4 regions of the Psychromonas ingrahamii 37 genome follow, and region 2 is predicted to be linked to each of the others. Evidence: predicted binding sites of a transcription regulator. Region 2 holds the regulator's gene; each other region holds the start of a gene.
The links. The regulator sigma-54, encoded in region 2, starts transcription at its own class of promoters, with help from an activator protein. The targets are predictions, from matches to a motif close to GTTGGCACGNNNNTNGNNT.

Region 1: the regulator sigma-54 is predicted to act here: its motif matches at 584-602, upstream of cynS (cyanase).
Region 3: the regulator sigma-54 is predicted to act here: its motif matches at 673-691, upstream of PING_RS05450 (nitrate reductase).
Region 4: the regulator sigma-54 is predicted to act here: its motif matches at 681-699, upstream of PING_RS13435 (HAD-IIB family hydrolase).

Annotation. Positions count from the first base shown of each region.
Region 1 covers NC_008709.1:892,827-895,039, forward strand. Annotated here, with positions in the region: gene PING_RS03680 (DUF2202 domain-containing protein) at 1-188, shown strand, start outside; gene cynS (cyanase) at 765-1,205, shown strand; gene PING_RS03690 (formate/nitrite transporter family protein) at 1,349-2,161, shown strand.
Region 2 covers NC_008709.1:3,569,225-3,571,437, forward strand. Annotated here, with positions in the region: gene lptB (LPS export ABC transporter ATP-binding protein) at 1-451, shown strand, start outside; gene PING_RS14905 (RNA polymerase factor sigma-54) at 556-2,007, shown strand; gene PING_RS14910 (PTS sugar transporter subunit IIA) at 2,100-2,213, shown strand, end outside.
Region 3 covers NC_008709.1:1,292,341-1,294,553, forward strand. Annotated here, with positions in the region: gene cobA (uroporphyrinogen-III C-methyltransferase) at 1-243, opposite strand, end outside; gene PING_RS05450 (nitrate reductase) at 833-2,213, shown strand, end outside.
Region 4 covers NC_008709.1:3,192,500-3,194,712, reverse strand. Annotated here, with positions in the region: gene PING_RS13440 (acyl-CoA dehydrogenase family protein) at 1-395, shown strand, start outside; gene PING_RS13435 (HAD-IIB family hydrolase) at 876-1,691, shown strand; gene PING_RS13430 (glycosyltransferase family protein) at 1,714-2,213, shown strand, end outside.

The DNA of each region.
Region 1 (2,213 bases), 1.9 Mb from region 2:
ATCCCTCTCCATGCGGTTTAGCCTATACCACTCAAAAAGCCTTACAAACCGCATATAACACATTACTTAGCGGATCAGAAAATCACCTGCGCGCTTTTGTGAGGCGGATCGAGGCGGTGATTGGAGAGGGTGATTATGAGGCTCAATATCTAACTCAAGCTGAAATGGATACCATTCTAGGCCGTTGACTTACTGGTTTGATGGTTGAGTGTCCTCAATTTTATAATCCTTATAAAAAAGCCTCAGATCCAAGGTACAAAAAACCAAGATCAACTCGGCTTTTTAACCTTGATTAAAAGTCAGCAAGTATTACTTCGCTCTATTGATTGGTACAACCGTGCGTTTTTATCAACATAGAATTTCAAGAAAAAGATTAGCTATAAAATAATTAATCATTACTTTTCCGCTTAACTAAAAACACTTCTATTTATTGTGTTGCCTTAATTTAAAAATCATAACTACCAATAGCTTTGATCGTGCCCCATTTGGTGCAATAACAATATAATTTAACCTTTCTGGTGCTAATCTTCATACAAAAAAACAAATAAAAAACCTAACACGTTGATAATAAAGAAATTGAAAACATGGCATAGTTTTTGCTTATTACCTAGTATGTTAATTATTTATTAATTGCATGCTGATTTTATCTGCCAATTGTACGCCATGATTTGATTGTTTGATTAACTTGGCTTGCACAATAGCTTACTAAACAATATTGATTTTTTTATGCACATTCAGTATTCACCATTATTAGGAATATTATTATGATTAAAATAGACGTAACTGAACTTATTTTTGCTGCCAAAAAAGAGAATGACTTATCTTGGCAGGCGATTGCAGACGCAGCGGGAATGTCCGTGGTTTGGACAACCTCAGCCTGTTTAGGCATGAATAGTTGTTCATCCGAGGTAGCCGATAAACTGGTTGAGTTTCTAGGCTTACCAGCAGAAACCAAATCAGTACTAATGGAATATCCAACTAAAGAGTGGGATAAATCAGTCCCGCAAGATCCTTTAGTTTACCGATTATACGAAGTGGTCGGTGTATATGGAGATACGCTAAAAGAAGTGATTCAAGAAAAATTTGGAGACGGTATTATGAGTGCTATCGATTTTTCTATGGATGTTCAAAAAGAAGAAAATCCTAAAGGTGACCGTGTCATTTTAACCCTAAATGGTAAGTTTTTACCCTATAGTGCCTGGTAAATTTTTATTGTTGATAGTCTTTATCGTAAGTTGTTATTTCACAAGATCTTTTTGAAAATAAGTGGAAATTAGCAGTTTTCCACTTGTCTTTGTCATTGAAATGCATGTTATTGAATAATTTAATATTAAAAGTGAGAATTTAAATGTCTTATATTGAACCGAGTGAATTTGTTACCAAGATGGTTGATTCTGGTGAACAAAAAATATACATGTCTACTAAAGACACCCTTATCCGTGGATTCATGGCCGGCGCTATTTTAGGTTTAGCTGCCGTTTTTGCAATAACGGTGGCAACAAAAACAGGTAGCCCTATATTAGGCGCAGTTCTTTTCCCTGTTGGTTTTATTATGCTGTATTTAATGAAATTTGACTTACTAACCGGTGTATTTACACTTGCGCCACTGGCGTTATTGGATAAACGTCCTGGGGTAACCTTTGGCGGTGTCATGCGCAATTGGGGTCTAGTATTTCTTGGTAACTTTGCTGGAGCATTAACAACTGCCTTTTTAATGTCTTTTATTTTAACCTATGGTTATTCAACGGACGGTGGTGCTATCGCCGCTAAGGTGAGTACTATTGGTGAATCAAGAACCTTAGGTTATCAAGAACATGGTGTTGGTGGTTGGCTCACTATCTTTGTTCGCGGTATGTTATGTAACTGGATGGTATCAATGGGCGTTGTTGGTGCAATGATATCAACTTCTGCGGGTGCTAAAATGGCGGCAATGTGGATGCCTGTTATGTTGTTCTTCTACATGGGATTTGAGCATTCAATTGTAAATATGTTTTTATTCCCGTTCTCTATGATTATGGGCGGTGAATTTACCGTGACTGATTACATATTATGGAACGAAGTACCTACTGTTCTTGGTAACTTAGTAGGTGGCTTATTATTTGTAGCTTTACCCTTGTATTATACACATGTTAAGACATCACCAGCGCGTAAACTTGTTTAATAGAAACCTTTAATTAATACCTTTAAAGCGCCAAAGTAATAACACTTTGGCG
Region 2 (2,213 bases):
TTTAACGGTCTCCGAAAATATTATGGGTATTTTGCAAACGCGTAAAGAGTTAAACAATACCCAACGTGAAGAAAAGCTCAATACATTACTCGATGAATTTCATATCTCTCATATTCGTAATAATAAAGGGATGAGCCTTTCCGGCGGGGAGCGACGCCGGGTTGAAATCGCGCGAGCACTGGCAACCGAACCTAAATTTATTCTCTTAGATGAGCCTTTCGCCGGCGTAGATCCTATTTCAGTGATTGATATCAAGACTATTATCCAACACCTAAGGAATCGTGGTTTGGGTGTCTTAATAACCGATCACAATGTTCGAGAAACATTAGATGTCTGCCAGCATTCCTATATCGTTAGTCACGGTGAAATTATTGCAGTAGGTAATCAAGATGAAATATTAGCCAATGCCCAGGTAAAACAGGTCTATCTGGGAGAAGAATTTAAATTATAAAAGACTTATACAGGGTATATAAAAAGCTATTTTTTAAACCAAATTCCGCATTAATAATAACTCAATAACTTATATAATCAGCCAGATTCAGGGGGAATGTTTTGATAAAACAAGGTTTGCATTTAAAGATGGGGCAGCAACTTGCAATGACCCCACAATTGCAGCAAGCAATCAAATTGCTACAACTCTCTACACTGGATTTACAGCAGGAAATTCAGAATATTCTCGACTCAAACCCGCTATTAGAACAAGAAGATAACAACGGTACGCAGGAAGTCATCGCAAAGCAGGATAGCAGTCAGATTGATACTTCTGAAGCAATAACCCAGCAAGAGTTCTCTAATGATTTACCCGCTGAAAATAACTGGGAAGAATCTTATTCTGAATATTCAAGCAGCTCCACAACTTCTCCCTCATCCTCTTCAAGTTATGAAGGCGAGGACAGTATTTACCAGGGAGAATCTTCAACCTCTTTACAAGATCATTTAATTTGGCAAATGCAACTGACCCCATTTTCCGATACGGATCTTGTCATAGCCGCTGCCCTCATTGACTCGATAGATGAGTCTGGCTATTTAACCGCGAGTTGTGAATCAATTTTGGAAAGCTTAATCACTGAAGCTGATGATATTGAATTAGATGAAGTACTGGTTGTCCTAAAACGCATTCAACATTTTGATCCAATCGGTGTTGCTGCTCGTTCAACTCAGGAGTGTTTACAAATCCAACTGCGACATCTACCGGAACAAACACCATGGCGCAGTGAAGCGTTAACAATACTTGCTCATCACATGGATTTACTGGGTAACCGGGATTACCGTACTCTGGCAAGAAAAAGTAAATTAAAAGAGTTTGAATTAGCAGAGGTATTGCATTTAATTCAAACGCTTGAACCCAGACCTGGAAACCAAATCGAAAATAGCCAACCCCAATATATTGTGCCCGATGTTTATGTCAAAAAAATTGCAGGTCAATGGCGTGTATCGCTCCACCCAGATTCAGATGCTAAGCTTTCCATAAATCAAACATATGCAAATTTATGTAAAGGTAATATTAGTAAAGCTGATTCTCAGTTTATTAAAGGTCATTTACAAGAAGCAAGATGGTTTATTAAAAGCCTGGAAAGCCGTAACGAAACCTTATTAAAAGTCTCTCATTGTATTGTGCGCCAACAACAAGCATTCTTCGAATATGGGGAAGAATCAATGAAACCCATGGTGCTTAATGATGTTGCGTTAGAGGTAGATATGCATGAATCGACCATTTCCCGGGTCACGACACAAAAATTCATGCATACCTCAAGAGGTATTTTTGAATTGAAGTTTTTCTTTTCCAGCCATGTTGCGACAGAAAGTGGAGGAGAATGCTCCTCAACGGCAATTAAGGCATTAATCAAAAAATTAATCTCTGCAGAGGTCAGCAGCAAACCTTTAAGTGATAATAAAATAGCACTGTTACTTGAACACCAGGGTATTAAAGTGGCGCGCCGTACTATCACAAAATATCGGGAATTATTGGGGATTTCATCATCAAGCCAACGAAAAATGCTGCTCTGATTTTATAAAGATCAAGAAAACCATATTTGTTGATGATCATTCATAGCGCAAGTGCTAACATCGCGCAAATTTTTGTAATAGCTAAATCAAATATGAATATTTCAAGCTTATTAAATAAAGAATCTGTTTTTGCCAAAACTGCTTGTACAAGCAAAAAATGCGCATTAGAAAAAATTAGCCATATTGCGGGTGAAAAATTAAATATA
Region 3 (2,213 bases), 2.3 Mb from region 2:
CTGCGCAGAAAACAGCTCTCTAATTTGTTTACTCACCAGGTTATCAAAAATAATAACATCACATTTTTGGATCAAACGCAGTGCTTTCACCGTAAGCAAATCCGGATCACCCGGGCCGGCACCCACTAAAAAAACCCTACCGGAAGGTGTTGTTTTTTTGTCCTTTAGTGATATCCAATCAGCACCTTTTTTTTCATGTAAAACAAAAGTGGTAACCACATTGTTACTTTTTTGTATGTTCATATTGCCACCTGTTTGCAAGTTTGGTCATCAGCTATCGTTAGGTTTTGGTTAAGCTGGTGTTATAAATTTGTTAGTTATTTATGATTTATTTAATCTAAGCAAATACAGTGCCAATAAATAAATGATCTGCTAAATTAAAAATTTAAAGCTTTTTAAATCAGTTTGTTAGTCGTTATTTTTTTGATTTTTAAAAACAATCGGATAAATGTGGGGAACATTATTGATATATAAAAAAGGTCATTAATAGGGCGGTCAGCACCAAAATGATCCGTATTGAAGCTTGAAACGCTATTTTTATGGCTGACTGTTTAAGGATAATGCTGCTGAACTGATTGCTGTTTTTTGTTAACTGTTTGTTTGTAGGGTCTTAATTGCTTGTTTATGCGCTGTTAACTGTGGCGTTTTTTAAAACTTTTATTATGCGCATGATTTGGCGCGTAAATTGCTTAATTAAATAGAACAGATAAGTTAAATAGATAAACTTGATAAATAAGTTAAATAAGTTAAATAAGTTAAATAGATAAATTTGATAGATAAAACCTAATCAGGCATAAAACAGCCGATAAAAGCTGAAACCAAGAGAGGTCACATGACAGCAGAAAAAAGCCTATGGACAAAAACCACTTGTGCATATTGTGGCGTTGGTTGCGGCGTGGAAGCAAAACCCAATAAACTTGGTTTATTAGATATTAGAGGCGATCAGGATCACCCTGCAAATTATGGGCGCTTGTGCTCTAAAGGGTTGGCACTTGGTGAGACCGTTGTCCATGACGGGCGATTATTAACCCCGGAAATTAATGGGGCTCCGTCAAATTGGGAGGATGCTCTAACGCTTGTGGCCGATAAATTTTCCGACACCATAAAGCAATACGGACCTGATTCCGTTGCATTTTATGTATCAGGGCAGCTATTGACTGAAGATTATTATGCGGCTAATAAGCTGATGAAAGGCTTTATCGGCAGCGGCAATATTGATACCAACTCGCGTCTGTGTATGTCTTCATCGGTCGCCGGGCACAAACGTGCCTTTGGCTCCGATACTGTCCCGATTTGTTATCAGGACCTTGAAAAAACCGATATGGTGGTCATTACCGGCTCCAATTTAGCCTGGTGTCATCCGGTTTTATTTCAGCGCTTAAAAGCGGCTAAAGCCTTACGTCCGGAACTTTTTATCGTGGTGATTGATCCGCGAAAAACCGCGACCTGTGAAATTGCAGATTGTCATTTGGCCATTCAGCCGGGCAGTGATGTTGCTCTGTTTAACGGTTTATTAGCTTATCTTGCCGAAAATAAAACTATAGACAGGGATTATATCGACCAATATACCCAGGGGTTTGAAGCGAGTTTAGCCAGTGCTATTGACGAATGTCAGGATCGGCAAGCATTTTTAAAACGTCTGGGTATTGAGGAAAGTCAGCTGGAATTGTTTTATAAGCATTTTTCTCAGACCGAAAAAGTGCTTACCATTTATTCCCAGGGAGTAAACCAATCATCTCAAGGGACTGATAAAGTAAACAGTATTTTGAACTGTTTTCTGGCAACGGGACGTATTGGCAAAGAGGGCACGGGGCCCTTTTCGGTGACCGGTCAGCCCAATGCCATGGGCGGCAGAGAGGTGGGTGGTCTGGCGAACACTTTAGCTGCCCATATGGAATTTGGCAATGCGCAGGATCATCAAAGGATCAGTGAATTTTGGCAAACTGAGCAGTTAGCGAGCAAACCGGGCTTAAAAGCTGTTGAACTCTTTGATGCGATTGATGACGGTACTATTAAAGCCGTTTGGATAATGGCAACAAACCCGGTGGTAAGCTTGCCCGACAGTGATAAAATTAAGGCGGCATTAAAAAAATGCCCGTTAGTGGTGGTCTCGGACTGTATCAAAGAGACGGCGACCAGCACTTTTGCGGATGTGTTATTACCAGCCCAGGGCTGGAGTGAAAAGTCCGGAACGATCACTAATTCAGAACGTC
Region 4 (2,213 bases), 380 kb from region 2:
GCCATACTGATCTAGGAGAATTGTCCAAACATTTCTCCTACGTAGAAACGACATCCCACAAACTTGCGCGCACGATTTTTCATTATATGGGGCTTTATCAGGACAGGTTAGAGCGTAAACAAAATATTCTCGGCATTTTAATGGAAATTGGTACTGAGCTGTTTGCTATGGCCACCACTTGCTCCTATGCAAAATTTAAAATGGATGACGATCCTAGCGACACGACACCTAAGTATTTAGCGGATGTTTTCTGCTTAAATGCAAAAAGAAAAATATCCCGCTTATTTGATGATTTAACTGATAATGATGATGAAAAAGAAAATAAATTAGCGAAAAGTGTCTTAAAAGGCGATCTAAAGTGGCTGGAAAAAGGCATTATTTGGTCTGAAGATTAATTATCTTTTATTAAAAACTCAAATATTAAAAACTCAAAATAAGTACTGTGTTTTGAGTTTTTTTATACTGAGTACTTTTAAATTATTACTCTATAGGATTTTTTTAACTTGCTGCCAGCGTGCAATACTTGTCATTTTTTCTGCACCAGCATGATGCTTTATTGGTCGTGAACCTGTTATTCCTGAGCTTGAAAACCCCAAAAAACACTAACACCTTGAATGCAAAATTATTTACATTCAAGGTGTTAGTGTTTTTTTTGTGTTCTTCTTTTAGGTTTTTTGATATTTGGCTCAATTATTGCTCATGTTAATTATGCTTATATTAATTATGCTTATATTAATTATGATTATGTTAATTATCATAATGCTGTTGAACGCTGCTGTTCATGTTTTTTATGTAGAAAAACTAATCAGCCCGGATGTCTATCCTGTGGAGTTGTATGACAGGTAGATAATAGTCGCTTTAAAAAGTGGGGACCTATGAATAAAAAAATGCTCATATTTACAGATTTAGATGGCACATTACTTGACCATTACACTTATCAGACCCGAGCTGCAGATTGTACTATTAAAAATCTTAAAGAAAAGAATATCCCCATTATACCCAACACCAGCAAAACCCTTGCTGAAGTGCTACTAATTCGAGCAGATTTAAAACTTGAGACACCTTTTATTATTGAAAATGGTGCAGCTGTTTACATACCGGTTAACTATTTTAGCATACAACCCGATGGCACCCAGTTGGAAAATGGATTTTGGGTTAAATCATTTTGTCAAAAAAAGGATTTTTGGCTGTCTTTATTAAGCGCGGAAGCAAGGCAATTTAAGACTCATTTTCGTGGCTTTTCACAAATGAGAGCGCAGCAACTGGCTGATTTAACCGGGCTCAGTATAACGGATGCAGGATTAGCTAAACGGCGTCAATTTGGTGAGCCTGTTGACTGGTTAGGCAGTCAACAATCTCAAGATGATTTTATTAAACACATGCATCTGTTAGGTGCCAATGTGCTTGAAGGAGGACGATTTTTACATATCAGCGGAAATTGTGACAAAGGACAGGCACAATCCTGGTTGGCGCAGCAGTATAAAATTAATCAACCTGAACGGGGATTGACTGTTATTGCATTGGGCGATAGTGATAATGATACGGCAATGCTAGAAGCCGCTGATATTGCTGTTGTAGTGCGTTCTCCTGTACATGCTTTTCCAATCTTACAAAGAGAAAATGAACTTTATTTTAGTCGTGAATATGGGCCTGCCGGATGGGCGGAATGTTTACAAAAAATAATTTTTTAAACTGCAATTAAGGAGCTCTATTATGGCTGATTTTTATCAAAACGGTATTGTTACTACCCTGCATAGTTTGTCGCAGCGAAGTAATGAGGATCTTGAAGCAGAATTATTGAAATTTTCAGCTATACGACCGATGGGGCTGATCTTACCCTCTTTATATTCCGAGTTAGAGGGAAAGGCGTTACCCGCTATCATTAAACATTTAAGTAAAACAAAATATTTATCAGAAATTGTGATCGGTTTAGACCAAGCTGATGAAGCACAATATCGCCAGGCTTTGAAGTTTTTCAGCAAATTACCCCAGCAGCACAGCGTATTATGGAATGACGGCCCGAGATTACAGGCATTAGATGCAAAACTGCAGAAATTGGGCGTTGCGCCAAAAGAGTTAGGAAAAGGGCGTAATGTTTGGTATTGCATGGGGTATACATTAGCGACAGGTAGAAGTGAATCCGTGGCATTACATGATTGTGATATTTTAACCTATGACAGAAAACTTCTGGCGCGATTACTTTATCCTGTTGC